DNA from 3 places in the Corynebacterium maris DSM 45190 genome. Region 1 is predicted to be linked to each of the others. Evidence: riboswitches for the same ligand, from Rfam matches in the RefSeq annotation. Region 1 holds a riboswitch; each other region holds the start of a gene.
The links. A riboswitch is a leader RNA that binds a small molecule or an ion and turns the genes downstream of it on or off. The one in region 1 is predicted to bind thiamine pyrophosphate.

Region 1 (4,718 bases):
AGCGTGTCGGCGCTGAGGAGTTCGGTTTTGCCGAACTCGGTCATGTTCGCCAACAGGGGCGTGTCGACGGCGGCGCGGAACTTCTCGAAGTCGGCCGGCTCGTAGAGCGCCTCGGTGAAGATGAGGTCGGCTCCGGCGTCGGCGTAGGCTTTCGCCCGCTCGATGGCCGCGTCGACGCCCTCGACGCCGGCGGCGTCGGTGCGGGCGCAGACGATGAAGTTCTCGTCGCGGCGCTCGTTGACGGCCGCGGTGATGCGTCGGACCATCAGCTCGGTGGGCACGACCTCCTTGCCGTCGAGGTGCCCGCAACGCTTGGGGTTGACCTGGTCTTCGAAGTGGCAACCGGCCAAGCCGGCGTCCTCGAATTCCGCGATGGTGCGGGCGGCGGACATCGGTTCGCCGAAGCCGGTGTCGGCGTCGACGAGCACCGGCAACGAGGTGGCCCGTGCGATCTGGCGCGAGCGGTCGGTGACCTCCGTCAGAGTGGTCAGGCCAATGTCCGGCAGAGCCAAATCGTTGGCCAGCACCGCGCCGGAGACGTACACGCCCTCAAACAGGCCGAGGTCCTCGATGAGGCGGGCGACCAGCGGGGAGAAGGCGCCGGGGATTTTCTGGATGGTGCCGGAGTTCAGCCCGTCGCGCAGTGTCTTACGGCGCTCGGCTGGGGTCACGGTCGGTGAGTACAGGCCGGCCATTACAGCAGTCCTTCCGGGGTGTCGGGGGCCTCGGCCAGGACCTCGTCGAGCACGGTGATGTTCAGCTCGGTGAGGTCGGTCAAGTTTTCCAGTCCTTCGACGGCCGCGAGGAAGCGGTCCTGCTCCTCCGGGGAGACCACGCCGTCGGCCAGCTCGCGGAACTTCTGGATGTACTGCTCGCGAGCGAAGGGGCGGGCGCCGAGCGGGTGTGCGTCGGCCAGCGCCAGCTCGTCGACGAGCTCGGTGCCGTCCTTGAGGGTGATCACCGCGCGGGCACCGAAAGCCTTCTCTGCCGGGTCGGTCGACAGGTAGCGGCGCGTCCACTCCTCGTCCTCGACCGTGGAGACCTTGTGCCACAGCTCGACGGTCTCCGGGCGGCCGGCGCGCTCCGGGGCGTAGGAGTCGACGTGGTGCCACTTCCCGTCCTCCAGGGCGACGGCGAAGATGTACATGATGGAGTGATCCAGCGTCTCGCGCGAGGAGGTCGGGTCCATCTTCTGCGGGTCGTTGGCGCCGGTGCCGATGACGTAGTGGGTGTGGTGCGAGGTGTGCAGCACGATGGAGTCGATGTCCGCGGTGGACACGTCCTTGTCTGCCAGGGTGGCCTTCATGCGGCGAGCCAGGTCGATCAGCGCCTGCGCCTGGTACTCGGCGGAGTGCTCCTTGGTGAAGGTGTCCAGGATCCCGCGCTTTTCCTCGCCCTCGGCGGGCAACGGGATGGTGTATTCGTGCTCCGGGCCGGCCAGCAGCCAGGCGATGACGCCGTCCTCGCCCTCCCAGATCGGGGCCGGGGCGCCCTCACCGCGCATGGTGCGGTCGACGGCCTCGACGGCCATCTTGCCGGCGAAGGCCGGCGCGAAAGCCTTCCAGGAAGAGATCTGTCCCTTGCGCGACTGCCGCGTGGCGGTGGTGGTGTGCAGCGCTTGGCCCACGGCCTGGTAGATCGTGTCCACGTCGAGCCCCAGCAAGGTGCCGATGCCCGCGGCCGCCGACGGGCCCAGGTGCGCCACGTGGTCGATCTTGTGGCGGTGCAGGCTCATGCCGCGCACGAGGTTGACCTGGATCTCGTAGCCGGTGGCCAGACCGCGGATGAGGTCGCGGCCGTTCTTGCCGGTGGTCTGTGCGGCGGCCAGGATCGCGGGGATGTTGTCGCCCGGGTGCGAGTACTCCTCGGCGAGGAAGGTGTCGTGGAAGTCCAGCTCACGCACGGCGGTGCCGTTGGCCCAGGTCGCCCACTCCGCAGAGTAGGTGCCGGGGATGCCGAAGATGGCGGCGCCGCGCTCAGAGGGGTGCGCCTGCGCCTGTCGGCGCGCCACCGTCACCGGACGGCGCGTCACCGACGCCGCGGAGACGGCGGCGTTGTCGATGATGCGGTTGATGATCATCTCGGTGGTTTCTTCCGGAACCTCCACCGGGTCAGCCGCGACGCGGGCGACCTTGTAGGCGAGGTGCTCCTCGTACGGGAAGTCTTCGGCCGAGCGACGGGTGTGGACGACGTGGTCGATCATGGTGGTTTCCTCCAGCAGGTGAAACGGGTTCTGGTGTGCTGCCCATCAACCTAGGGGAGATTTCGTGTCGCAGGTCACGGTGAAGGGAGTGAATTTCCGTTGAACCTTTCCCGGATTTCTGCGAATCTGGTGGAACCAGCTGGTCACGGGCGGTTCGAGGAACACCATCCGCCGTCCCGCACCCCGCGCGGGGGGATGTGCACGTACGTCCCGTTAGTCTCACCCCCCCCCAGTGACACGGGGCGCCGTAGCGGCTGAGAACACACCCGTCGAACCTGATCCAGTCAGCACTGGCGTAGGGAATGTCCGCTTGCCTTACGCCGTACCCGCGTAAGGAACGCGTGAACCAGTAGAGCACCTCCGAAGCCTTCTTGCGCGAGGGCGCCCGCGTGGCCGCCGAGGAGCTCGCCGATGCGGCGGAGACGTTCGGGGCCCCGGTGGCCACCGTCGTCAACAACGCTCTCATCGATTTCTCCTTCGACGGCGACGCCTCCAAGGCCGCACTGCTGTCGCTGACCCGCAGCCTGACCAAGAACCTCGTCGTCGACGGCGGGCCCGTGATGGACCAGCACCCCACCCCCCAGCCGGTGGCGTAGACCACTGCGGAGTGAGTAAGTTTAGGCAGATATAAACAGCGCATTCTGCAAACTTGGTGAAACCCGCTGGCACCACATGGTTCTGGGAGGCTGAACACTCGTGACGAAACACTTCGCGGGGGCACGCATTCACACGCTCCGTCGCACGGCCGGGCTGACGCAGGTAGAGATGGCGAAGCGACTCGGTATTTCCACCAGCTATCTCAATCAGCTGGAGAATGATCAGCGACCACTGACCGTCACTGTCCTGATGAGTCTGTCCCAGGCGTTCGACACCCCGGCGGGATTCTTCTCGACCGATCAGGACGCGCGCGCCATCGCCCAGCTCAAGGAGGTCTTCCCCGGCACGCCGGAGGACCAGTTGGCCGACCTCGTCGCCCGTTACCCGAAGCTGATTCCGCGGATGGTCGAGGACCAGTCCCCTTCCACCAGCCCCTTCGAAGAAGTCCGCGACTTCTACTACGCGACCAACAACTACTTCCACAAACTCGATTCCACGGGCGAGGAGCTCTCACTGGCGCTGGGGCCGATGCGCCTGCGTGTCCCCCGCCTCGTGGCGCGTCTGGAGTCCGACGCCGGAGTCACCGTCGATTTCCGGGGTCAGATCGACGGCCCTCGCCGTCACTACCTGCCCCCCGAGCGCCGGCTGGTGCTGCGCACCGGGCTTTCCGACGCCCAGCTCGCCTTCGAACTCTCCATGCAATACGCCCTGCTCGTCCACGGCGAATCCATCGAGACCATGGCCGCTCCGCTGTCCACGGAACAGGCCCGCGCGATCGCCCGCCGCGGCCTGGCGCAGTCCTTCGCCGCCGCGGTGACCATGCCCTACACCGAGTTCCTCGAACACGCCGAGGCCACCCGCTACGACATCGATCTGCTGGCCAGCCGCTTCAACACCAGTTTCGAGTCCACCGCGCACCGCATGTCGACGCTTCAGCGCCCAGGGGCCCGCGGCGTCCCTTTCTTCTTCGTCCGCACGGATCGCGCCGGCAATATCTCGAAGCGCGCGTCGGCGACGGCCTTCCACTTCGCGCGCACCGGCGGCTCCTGCCCGCTGTGGGTCATCCACCGCGCGTTCGAGACCCCGAACCGCGTGACCCGCCAGATCGCGACCATGCCGGACGGGCGCACCTACCTTTGGGTCGCCCGCCAGATCGCCGGCGCGAACAAGGGCTTCAGCACGACACGCAAGGAGTTCGCCGTCGGCGTCGGCTGCGATCTCGACCAGGCCCACAGGTTGGTCTACTCCGACGGCCTGGACCTCACCGCCGGCACCGGCACCCCGATCGGCCCGGGCTGCATCACCTGTCCCCGAGACAAGTGCCCGCAGCGCGCCTTCCCCTTCGAGGGCGGTACCGTCACCGTCGACGTCAACATCGGCGACGAAGAGCCCTACCGCACGAAATAAAAAGCCCCTCAGCAGTCGGTGTCTGATTTCTCAGTCCGGCTGCCGGGGAGCTTTCATCTGCCCGGGCCGCTGCTACGGCGAGGGCAAGAGGGCATGACCCCGATGGAGTATCGGAATCATGCCCTCTCGCCTTCCCCGCCCACCCAGGACTTGACCGGCCCAACTCCCGGGGACCAGTTCAGCGAACCAGGTGGGGTCATCCGGGGCGGATCAGTTCATCAGCGGTTCCGGCATCAGGATGATGCCGTCGCTGTCCGCGTAGAGCGTGTGTCCGGGAATGAAGGTGACGCCGCCGAAGGTGAGCGAGGCATCCACCACGCCGAGGCCGTCCTTGGCCGACTTGCGGGGGTTGGTGCCGATGGCCTTGACCGCGATGGGCAGTTCGGCGATTCCCGCCGAGTCGCGGATTGCCCCGTTGACCACGATGCCCCTCCACCCGTTGTCCGCTGCGGACTTGGCGATCTTGTCGCCGACCATGGCAGTCTGGGTGTTTCCACCGGCGTCGACGACC
Region 2 (4,718 bases), 780 kb from region 1:
CCTCGACGATTGGCACGACCGTCGAATTCTACGATTTCTACGCCTACGCCACCGCCGCAGTCGCCGTGTTCCCCTACCTGTTTTTCCCGAACACCGACAATTCCACCGTGGCGCTGCTGCAGTCCTTCGCCACCTTCGGCCTGGCGTTTATCGCCCGGCCGCTCGGCTCCGTCGTCTTCGGTCACTTCGGTGACCGGGTCGGCCGAAAGGCCACCCTCGTCGGCGCTTTGCTGACGATGGGCATCGCCACTTTCATCATCGGCTTACTGCCCACCTATGCGCAGGTCGGCCTCATCGCGCCGGCACTGCTGGCCGTGATGCGCTTCTGCCAGGGTCTTGGCCTGGGTGGCGAATGGTCCGGCGCGGCACTGCTGTCGAGCGAATACGCCGCCCCCGGCAAGCGGGCCCAGGCCGCAATGTGGCCGCAGCTGGGCGCCCCGTTCGGCTTCTTCCTGGCCAACGGACTCTTCCTCGTCCTGGTTTCCCTACTCGGTTACGAGCTCGGTGACACCACCGGCGCCTTCATGGAATGGGGCTGGCGCATTCCCTTCCTGTTGTCCGCGGTCATGGTGCTCATCGGCCTGTACGTGCGCGTCAAGCTCGAAGAAACCCCGGTTTTCCAGGAGGCGGCCAACACCGGCAAGAAGGTCAAATCCCCGCTCAGTGCAGTCTTCCGCACCGCGTGGAAGGCCCTGTTCTCCGGCACCTTCGTCATGGTGGGCACCTACACCCTGTTTTACCTGGTCACCACCTGGATACTGTCCTTCGGCATCGCCGATCCCGACGCCGGTGTCGGCCTGGGAATCCCCTACCTCCGCTTCCTGCAGATTCAACTGCTGACGATCTTTTTGTTCATGCTCGGCATTCCGGTCGCCGCCTGGCTCGCGGACAATTGGGGCCGCAAACCCACTCTGTTCTGGACGACGGCGGCCATCATCGTCTTCGGTTTCACTTTCAGCTTCTTCCTGGAGCCGGGCGAAGCGACCATGGGCACCGTCACCGCGTTTCTGGCCATCGGCATGTTCTTGATGGGAATGATCTTCGGCCCCATGGCCGCTGTGTTGCCGGAGCTCTTCCCCACCAATGTCCGATACACCGGCTCGGGCATCGCCTACAACGTCTCGTCGATCCTCGGCGCGGCGGTGGCCCCCTTCATCGCCACGGCACTGGCCGCGCAATTCGGGGTGCAGGCCGTCGGCTGGTACTTGGTCGCCGTATCCGTCGTCTCCCTGATCGCGATCATCGTCATGCGTGAAACAAAAGACGACGACATGACCACGATTTAACGGATCAGGGCACCGTCCCTAAGCGCTGAATAATCCCCGACGCCGATCTTCCTGACCGGCTCGGGGATCAGTGTTTTTCGACCCTTGCGGGGCTGCTCCCCCGTTCCTGAACCCACCTTCCCCTCCTCTTCATTTCGTCAATTGGCGAAACTAAGGATCCACCCCGCCATTCCCGTGAGACGGTCAGATAGATACACTAGATCAGTGACATTGGGGTGCATCGCCCGATTCTCGGGCGCTGCTGAGATCACACCCATCGAACCTGCTCTAGCTAGCACTAGCGAAGGAATTGTCCTTGGAAGACTTATATCGTCATGCCCATAAACTGCGTGAAGTGAACCCGCTGGTTCACTGCCTGACCAACCAAGTCGTCATGCAGACCACCGCGAACGTCCTGCTGGCCGCCGGCGCCTCCCCCGCCATGCTGGACGCCCCGGAAGACGCCGCCGCGTTCGCAAAGAACTCCTCTGCGGTATTGGTCAACACCGGGACCCCGCACGCCGCGAAATACGTCGCCTCCCGCGAGGCGATCCGTGGCGCCCGTGAGGCGGGCGTACCGTGGGTGCTGGATCCCATCGGGGCCGGCGCCCCCAACGCCGTCGGCGACTTCTGCTCGTCCATCCTCGCCGATAAACCTGACGTGATCAGTGGAAACGCCTCCGAGATCGTCGCCCTGGCCGGAATGGGAGACACCGCCCGAGGCGTGGACGCCACCATCGACGTCGACGACGCGCTCGACGCTGCGATAAGCCTCGCCGCCCGCACCGGCGGCGTCGTCGCCGTCACCGGCGCCCGGGACCTGACCGTCTCCGCCGGACGCAGCACCTGGCTGACCTCCGGGGTGCCCATGCTGCAACAGGTTATCGGCACAGGCTGCTCCCTCGGGGCGCTGTGCGCCGCCTATGCCAGCCTCGACATGGACCCGCACGACGCCGTCGTCACCGCACACGCGCACCTGGGCGCCGCCGCCCAGATCGCCGCGGAGACGGCACACGGTCCGGGGTCTTTCGCCGTCGCCTGGCTCGACGCCATTGCCGCCGTCACCCCGGAGCGCATGCGGGAGCTCACCAGCGTGGAGGAGACCCGATGAGCCCCGTCGACTGGAGCCTGTACCTGGTCACTGACCCGGTCATCGGCGGCGGCGACGTCGTGGAGACCGTGGCCCAAGCCCTCGACGGCGGGGTCAGCGTCGTCCAGTTGCGCGACAAACACGCCGGCGACGACGAGTTTCGCCGCACCACCGAGCAGCTGCTCGAGATCCTCGGCGAGGTGCCGCTGTTTCTCAACGACCGCGCGCACATCGCCGCAGAATTTCGCACCCACCTGCACATCGGGCAGGACGATGTGGCATATGCCCAGGCACGCGAGCTCCTCCACGAAGATCAGCTGATCGGGCTGTCCGTCGGCTCCGACGCCGAGCTGGACGCCGCACTCGCGCTTCCCGGGCGCCGACCGGACGTCCTGGGGCTCGGGCCGGTGTATTCGACCACCACCAAAACCAACGCGCCGGCCGGGGTCGGGCCGGAGGCCGTCGCGGCTTGGGCGGCCCGATCAGAAGACATGGCCACCGTGGCCATCGGCGGCGTCGACGCCGCCAACGCCCACACGATCCACGGGGTCGACGGCATCTGCGTCGTCTCCGCGATCATGGGCGCCGCCGACCCCGCGGCCGCCGCCCGAGAATTATTGAAAGAGGCATACCGTTGATCCCCCGCATTTTGTCCATCGCCGGCACCGACCCGACCGGCGGCGCCGGAATCCAAGCCGATTTGAAGGCCATCGGCGCCGCGGGCGGTTACGGGATGAGCGTGGTCACCGCACTCGTCGCCCAGAACACCACCGGGGTGCAGTCGATCCACACCCCGCCGATTGATTTCCTGCGCGAGCAGCTCGAGTCGGTCGTCTCGGACGTGCAGGTCGACGCGGTCAAGATCGGCATGCTCGGCAGCGCCGACGTCGCGCAGGTGGTCTCGGAGTTCCTGGAACGGGTGCCGGACGCCGTGGTCGTGCTCGACCCGGTCATGGTCGCCACCAGCGGTGATCGTCTGCTGGCGAAGGAAGCGGAAGACGCCGTCCGCGATCTCGCCACCCGAGTCGACGTCATCACCCCGAACCTCCCGGAGTTGGCCACCTTGACCGGCACAGAGCAGGCCACGAGCCTGGAGGAAGCGATCGAACATGCCCGTGCCTTCGCCGCCGAGCACGGGACGACGGTCATCGTCAAGGGCGGGCACCTGACCGGGCCCCGGGCGGACAACGCCGTCGTCTCCCCCGACGGCCGCGTTCACCGCGTGCCCAGCGCGCGGATCGACACACCGCACACCCACGGCACCGGCTGCTCGCTGTCTTCTGCGCTGGCCACCCGTTTGGGCGCCGGCGCCGAGATCACCGACGCCCTGAGCTGGTCCACGCACTGGCTGCACGAGTCCATCACCCATGCCGCGCAGCTGGAGGTCGGACAAGGAAACGGGCCGGTCGACCACTTCCACCGCGCCCGCCGCCTCCAGGAGGCGGCCAGCTCCCGGCCGTGGCGCGCCACCGGCACGGCCGGGGATCCGCAGATTCCCGCCGCCGGGCCGCACACCGCCGCGCTCTGGGAGGCCACCGGCGACGTCACCGAACAGGTCATGGCCTTGCCGTTCATCCGGAAACTGGCCGACGGCACCCTGTCGCAAAAACACTTCGAGTTCTACCTCGCGCAGGACTCGGCGTACCTCATCCGGTACGGACGGGCGTTGGCGCACCTGGCACGCACTTCCCCGGAGCCGGAGGGCATCGTCGCCTGGGGCGAGATGGCCGCCGGCTGCATCGTCGATGAACGCGAGATGCAGCAGACCTGGCTGGCCGGGGCGCAACTGCGCGACGAGGACATCTCCCCGATCACCCTGGCCTACACTGACCATCTGCTCGCCACAACCTTGGGCAGTGACCACGTCGTCGGCGCCGCGGCGGTGCTGCCGTGCGCCTGGCTGTATGCGGAAGTCGGCCTGCGGCTGGCGGACAGCGATCACCCCGACCACCCGTACCACGACTGGTTGGACATGTATTCGGGAACGGATTTTCTCGAAGCCGCCCGGGCCGCGGTCGATCGCACCGAACGACTGCTCGCCGCCGCCACAAAGGCTCAACGTGCGCAGGCGCACCGGGCGTACGTTCTCTCGACCTTGCACGAGTGTGAGTTCTTCGACCAGGCGGAGCGCGGCTGATCTCTCAGCGGTGACCGCCGCGGTTGCGGTGTCGCAGCGTCAATTGCACGGCGTCTAACATCCCGAGGTTGAACAGTGCTTCGCGCACGGCGAACTGGAAGACCCACAGTCGGCGGAAGACCTGGTCGAAACCCTCGGCGGCGGCCTCGCGCAGGTGTCCTTCAAACAAGGAGCGTTGGGCGCGCAGCGTCTCAAGGTAGTGGGTGTTGGAGTGCACCTGGGCCGT
Region 3 (4,718 bases), 1.1 Mb from region 1:
AGGTGCGGGACGGGCAATCCGGGGATTTTCCAGGCGTCGGTGAGCACGTACCCGGGACGCGTGTCCAGGCGGGCGACGGCGCGGCGCATGCCGTCGAGGTTGGCGGGTTGGATGCCGCGGGCGTCGATGGCGGCGGCGTCGATGGACACCACCGCCCACGCCAGGGCGTGGCGCCGGATGGCGGGGGCGAGTTTTTCGCGCAGCGCCGGCGAGAGTTTCTTCGAGTCCGTCAGCCGGGCCAGTTCCTCGATGGGGTGCTCGGGCAGGATGCAGGCGGCGACGGTGATCGGCCCGGCGCAGGCCCCGCGGCCGGCTTCATCGACCCCGGCGACGGGGCCCAGGCCGGCCTTCGACAGCGCCACCTCGTAGGTGCGCAGGTGCTTCAGACGTCGCACGGTGCGCCGGCGCTACAGCTGCTGCGGCTGGATGTCCGGGTCGTCGATGGTGCCGATGCGACTGAACGGCAGGATGATCGCCTGGACCTTGCCACGGATGTTCTCCGCCGGGATGGCGCCCTGGTGCGGATCGCCGATGTGGGCGCGCGAGTCCAGGGAGTTGGTGCGGTTGTCACCCATCATGAAGTAGTGGTCCTCGGGCACCGTCAGGGGGCCGAAGTAGTCGCCGCCGCACGCCTCGGAACCGGTCGTCGGGTTCACCGGGAAGGCCGGGGGCTGCAGGACGAAGGACTGGTCGGTGGGTTGGCCGTCGACCATGACGGACGGGTCGCCCTCCTGGCAGGAGACGGTCTGGCCGCCCTCGGCGATGATGCGCTTGACCAGGTTGTTTTCATCCGGGGCGACGAGGCCGACGTAGGAGCCGATGTTCTGCAGCGTACGCACGACGTCGTTTTCCGACCGGCTGGAGACATATCCCATGTCCCAGGAGTCGGTGCCCTCGTAGACGACGACGTCGCCCGGAGTCGGGTCGCTGAAGTAGTAGGAGACCTTCTCCACGAAGATGCGGTCACCGGTGCATCCTTCGCAGCCGTGCAGCGTCGGCTCCATCGACTGCGAGGGGATCAGGTAGACCCGCCCGATGAAGGTCTGCAGCACCGCGATGATGATCAGGGTCAGCACCACCACGATCGGCAATTCGATGTACCACGGGGTGGGCTTCTTCTCCGCCGCGGCCGTGGCCCCCGAGGATCCGGCAGCGGAACCGGGATCGTCGTTGTCTGCGGGCATCGGGCGGGAAGTGTCACTCACGCTGCCAGAGCTTAGCAGCCCGCATCCGATGTCCCGGTCGCCGCGTCAGAAGAGCAGGAAGATCACCGCGGCGATGGCGAAGGCCATGACGGATTCCAGCGTCTGCTGGATCGTCCAGGTGCGCAGCGTCGTCGAGACGTTCATGCCGAAGAGCCTGCCGACCAGCCAGAAGCCCGAGTCATTGACGTGGGAGGCGATGACGGAGCCGGCGGCGCACGCGATGGTGATCGCCACGATCTGCATGTCGCTGAACCCGCCGGCGAGCACGGCCGGGGCCATCAGGCCGGCGGCGGTGGTCAGCGCGACGGTCGCGGAGCCCTGGGCGACGCGCAGGACGGCGGCGACGAGGTAGACCGCGAGAATGACCGGCAGGCCGATGCCGTCCATGGTGTCTTTGAGCGCGTCGCCGATGCCCGAGGAACGCAGCACGCCGCCGTACATGCCGCCGGCGCCGGTGATGAACACGACGGAGGCGATCGGGCCGAGGGAGGAGTCGAGGATCTTTTCCACCGCCGAGCCCGTCTCACCGCGGCGCAGCCCGAGCACCGGGATCGCGACCAGCACGGAGATCAGCAGCGCGACGCCGGAGGTGCCCAGCATGCTGAAGGCCTGCGCCCACAGCTCGTCGCCGGCGATCAGGCCGGCCTTGGTGGCGAAGTCGGCGCCGGTGTTGAGGAAGATCAACAGCATCGGCAACAGCAGCATGGCGATGACGGTGCCGACCTTCGGCGGATCCTTCACCTCTTCGGCGTCCCCGCCGAAGATGGCCCGGGGCAGGTCGTCCACGCTGAAGGAAAACCGCCTGGACACGAACTTTCCCCAGAGATAACCGGTGACATAGAAGGTCGGCACCGCCACGAGCAGTCCGACGATGATCAGCAGGCCCAAGTTCGTGCCGAAGAAGGTGCTGGCGGCGACCGGCCCCGGGTGCGGGGGCACGAAGACGTGCATGACGGAAAACGACGCGGCCACCGGGATGGCGTAGAGCAGGACCGGCCCGCCCAGGCGGGTGGCGACGGCGAAGATGATGGGCAGCATGACCACCAGGCCGGCGTCGAAGAACATGGGAAAGCCCAGGAACAACGACGCCACGCCGAGCGCGAGCGGGGCACGCTTTTCGCCGAAGCGCCTGATCATGGTGTCGGCGAGCACTTGGGCGCCGCCGGAATGCTCGATGAGTTTACCCAGCATCGCGCCGAGGCCGACGAGGATGCCGACGTCGCCGAGGGTGGAGCGGAACCCGGCCATGGAGACGTCGTAGACGTCGCCGAGCGGGATGCCGGCGGCGATGGCCGTGAGGACGGACACCAGCACCAACGTGATGAAGGCGTGCAGCTTGAACTTGATGATGAGGATGAGGATGAGGGCGATGCCCGCCGCGGCGATGCCGAGCAGGGGGCCTGCCCCTAGGGTTTGCTCCCAGGTGTCCATGCGTGAATCCGTTTCTCGATGAGCCCGCGTCCCGGTTCCGACGGCGGGCCTACGGCTGACCGGCGGTGTGCCGGCGGGCTAAAAATAGCACTGGCCCCCACCGCAGGCGCCCACGACATGCCCGGTTTCTCATTGAAAGCAAGACACCCCGCCGCGACCGGCACGTATGCCAGTCTGCGACGGGGTGTCGAAGCGCGTCCCCTCAAGGGACTGACGGCTTAGCGACGCTCCTTGATGCGGGCGGCCTTACCGCGCAGCTCGCGCAGGTAGTACAGCTTCGCGCGACGGACGTCGCCCTTGCGCTTGACCTCGATCTTGGCGATGTTCGGGGTGTGGACCGGGAAGGTACGCTCCACGCCGATGCCGAAGGAGACCTTGCGGACGGTGAAGGTCTCGCGGATGCCGGAGCCCTGACGACGCAGGACAACGCCGGTGAACAGCTGGGTACGCTCGGTGGCGCCCTCGATGACCTTGACGTGCACGTCGAGGGTGTCGCCCGGACGGAAAGCCGGGATGTCGTCGCGCAGCGACGCTGCGTCGACCTTGTCGATCATGTTGCTCATTGCAATTCCTTAGCTTTTCGGGACAGAGGACCCTGGCGGCGCTTCCCTGGCGGGAGGCTCAACCGGTTCGTATCCGTAAACAGAGTCACGCGAACTGCCGAAACCCGGACGTCGTCCGGAGATCGCACAGTCAACCGGCACATTGTCCCACACCGACGCGACTGAATCCAAATATCCGCCCGGCTCTTGAGCCGTCGATCAAGTATGTGACACTGTGAGATGACCCCAGACACACCCACGGGCGCCCGAGGCATCGGGCTGAGATCGCGCTGTAACCCGCGCGAGACACCGTTCGAACCTGTCCGGCTAGCACCGGCGAAGGAAGTGAGGGCATGCCGCCATGACGCCTACCCGAAACCTGGATTTACGCTGCTACTTCGTGACCGGCCCAGGCGACCCCGCCCGAGTCGTGGACACCGCCCGCGCCGCGGTGGCCGGCGGCGCCGGCGTAGTGCAGGTGCGCAGCAAACCCATTGACGCACGCACCTTGACGGAGCTGACCGCGGCCGTCGCCGAAGCAGTCACCGAGATCAACCCGCGGGCGAAGGTGCTCGTGGACGACCGCGTCGACGTCGCCCTGGCCCTGCGTGCCCGCGGCGCCCCCGTCCACGGCGTCCACGTCGGCCAAGACGATCTGCCGGTGCGTGACGTGCGCGCCCTGCTCGGCCCAGACGCGGTCGTCGGGCTGACCACCGGCACGCTGGAGCTGGTGCGTGCCACCCACGACGTGGCCGACGCCCTGGACTACCTCGGCTGCGGGCCGTTCCGCGCCACCCCGACGAAAGACTCCGGCCGTGCCCCGATCGGCCTGGCCGGATACCCCGACCTCGCCGCCGCCTCCCCGGTCCCCCTGATCGCCATCGGCGACGTCACCGCCGACGACGCCGCCGACCTCGCCGCCACCGGCGTCGACGGAGTCGCCGTGGTGCGTGGCCTGATGAACGCCGCCGACCCCGAGGCGTATGCCCGCCGCATCGTGGAGGCGTTCTAAATGCCACAGACCGCCCACGTCATCGGCGCCGGCGTGATCGGGCTGGCCACCGCCTTTGAACTCACCGAACGTGGCGTGCCGGGCGCCCGGGTCACGATCCTCGACCCGGACCCGGCGAGCGGGGCCACCCACCACGCCGGCGGCATGCTCGCCCCGGCCGCCGAAGTGCAGTATCGCCAAGAACCGCTGTTTCCGCTCATGTTGGAATCCGCGGCCCGCTACCCGTCTTTCGTGGACCGACTCCACTCCGCCACCCCGCTGCCGACCGGCCACCGCACCGACGGCACCCTGGTCGTCGCCGGCGACCGCGCCGACGCCGGCCACTTAGAGGATCTGACGCGGTATCAGCACACCCACGGCATGGCCGTCGAGCGCATCACGGTGCGCGAGGCCCGCCGGATGGAACCGTCGTTGAGCCCCGCCATCGCCGGAGCCGTGCACATCCCGGGCGACCACCAGGTCTCCCCCAGACTGCTGGTCGCCGCGCTGCGCGATGCGTTGACGCGCCGGGGCGTGCGGTTCGTCGCA

Region 2: another riboswitch for thiamine pyrophosphate. It lies ahead of thiM (hydroxyethylthiazole kinase); the one in region 1 lies ahead of B841_RS14260 (3-oxoacyl-ACP reductase).
Region 3: another riboswitch for thiamine pyrophosphate. It lies ahead of B841_RS08345 (thiamine phosphate synthase); the one in region 1 lies ahead of B841_RS14260 (3-oxoacyl-ACP reductase).

The regions. Positions count from the first base shown of each region.
Region 1 is NC_021915.1:670,300-675,017, reverse strand. It holds gene prpB (methylisocitrate lyase) at 1-695, opposite strand, end outside; gene prpD (2-methylcitrate dehydratase PrpD) at 695-2,203, opposite strand; TPP riboswitch at 2,432-2,523, shown strand; partial or broken gene B841_RS14260 (3-oxoacyl-ACP reductase) at 2,608-2,706, shown strand; gene B841_RS03230 (short-chain fatty acyl-CoA regulator family protein) at 2,900-4,207, shown strand; gene rraA (ribonuclease E activity regulator RraA) at 4,418-4,718, opposite strand, start outside.
Region 2 is NC_021915.1:1,445,572-1,450,289, reverse strand. It holds gene B841_RS06790 (MFS transporter) at 1-1,286, shown strand, start outside; TPP riboswitch at 1,488-1,592, shown strand; gene thiM (hydroxyethylthiazole kinase) at 1,582-2,376, shown strand; partial or broken gene B841_RS06775 (bifunctional hydroxymethylpyrimidine kinase/phosphomethylpyrimidine kinase) at 2,373-4,492, shown strand; gene B841_RS06770 (class I SAM-dependent methyltransferase) at 4,497-4,718, opposite strand, start outside.
Region 3 is NC_021915.1:1,766,551-1,771,268, forward strand. It holds gene B841_RS08325 (ribonuclease HII) at 1-395, opposite strand, end outside; gene lepB (signal peptidase I) at 408-1,184, opposite strand; gene B841_RS08335 (GntP family permease) at 1,251-2,636, opposite strand; gene rplS (50S ribosomal protein L19) at 2,855-3,199, opposite strand; TPP riboswitch at 3,427-3,540, shown strand; gene B841_RS08345 (thiamine phosphate synthase) at 3,540-4,190, shown strand; gene thiO (glycine oxidase ThiO) at 4,191-4,718, shown strand, end outside.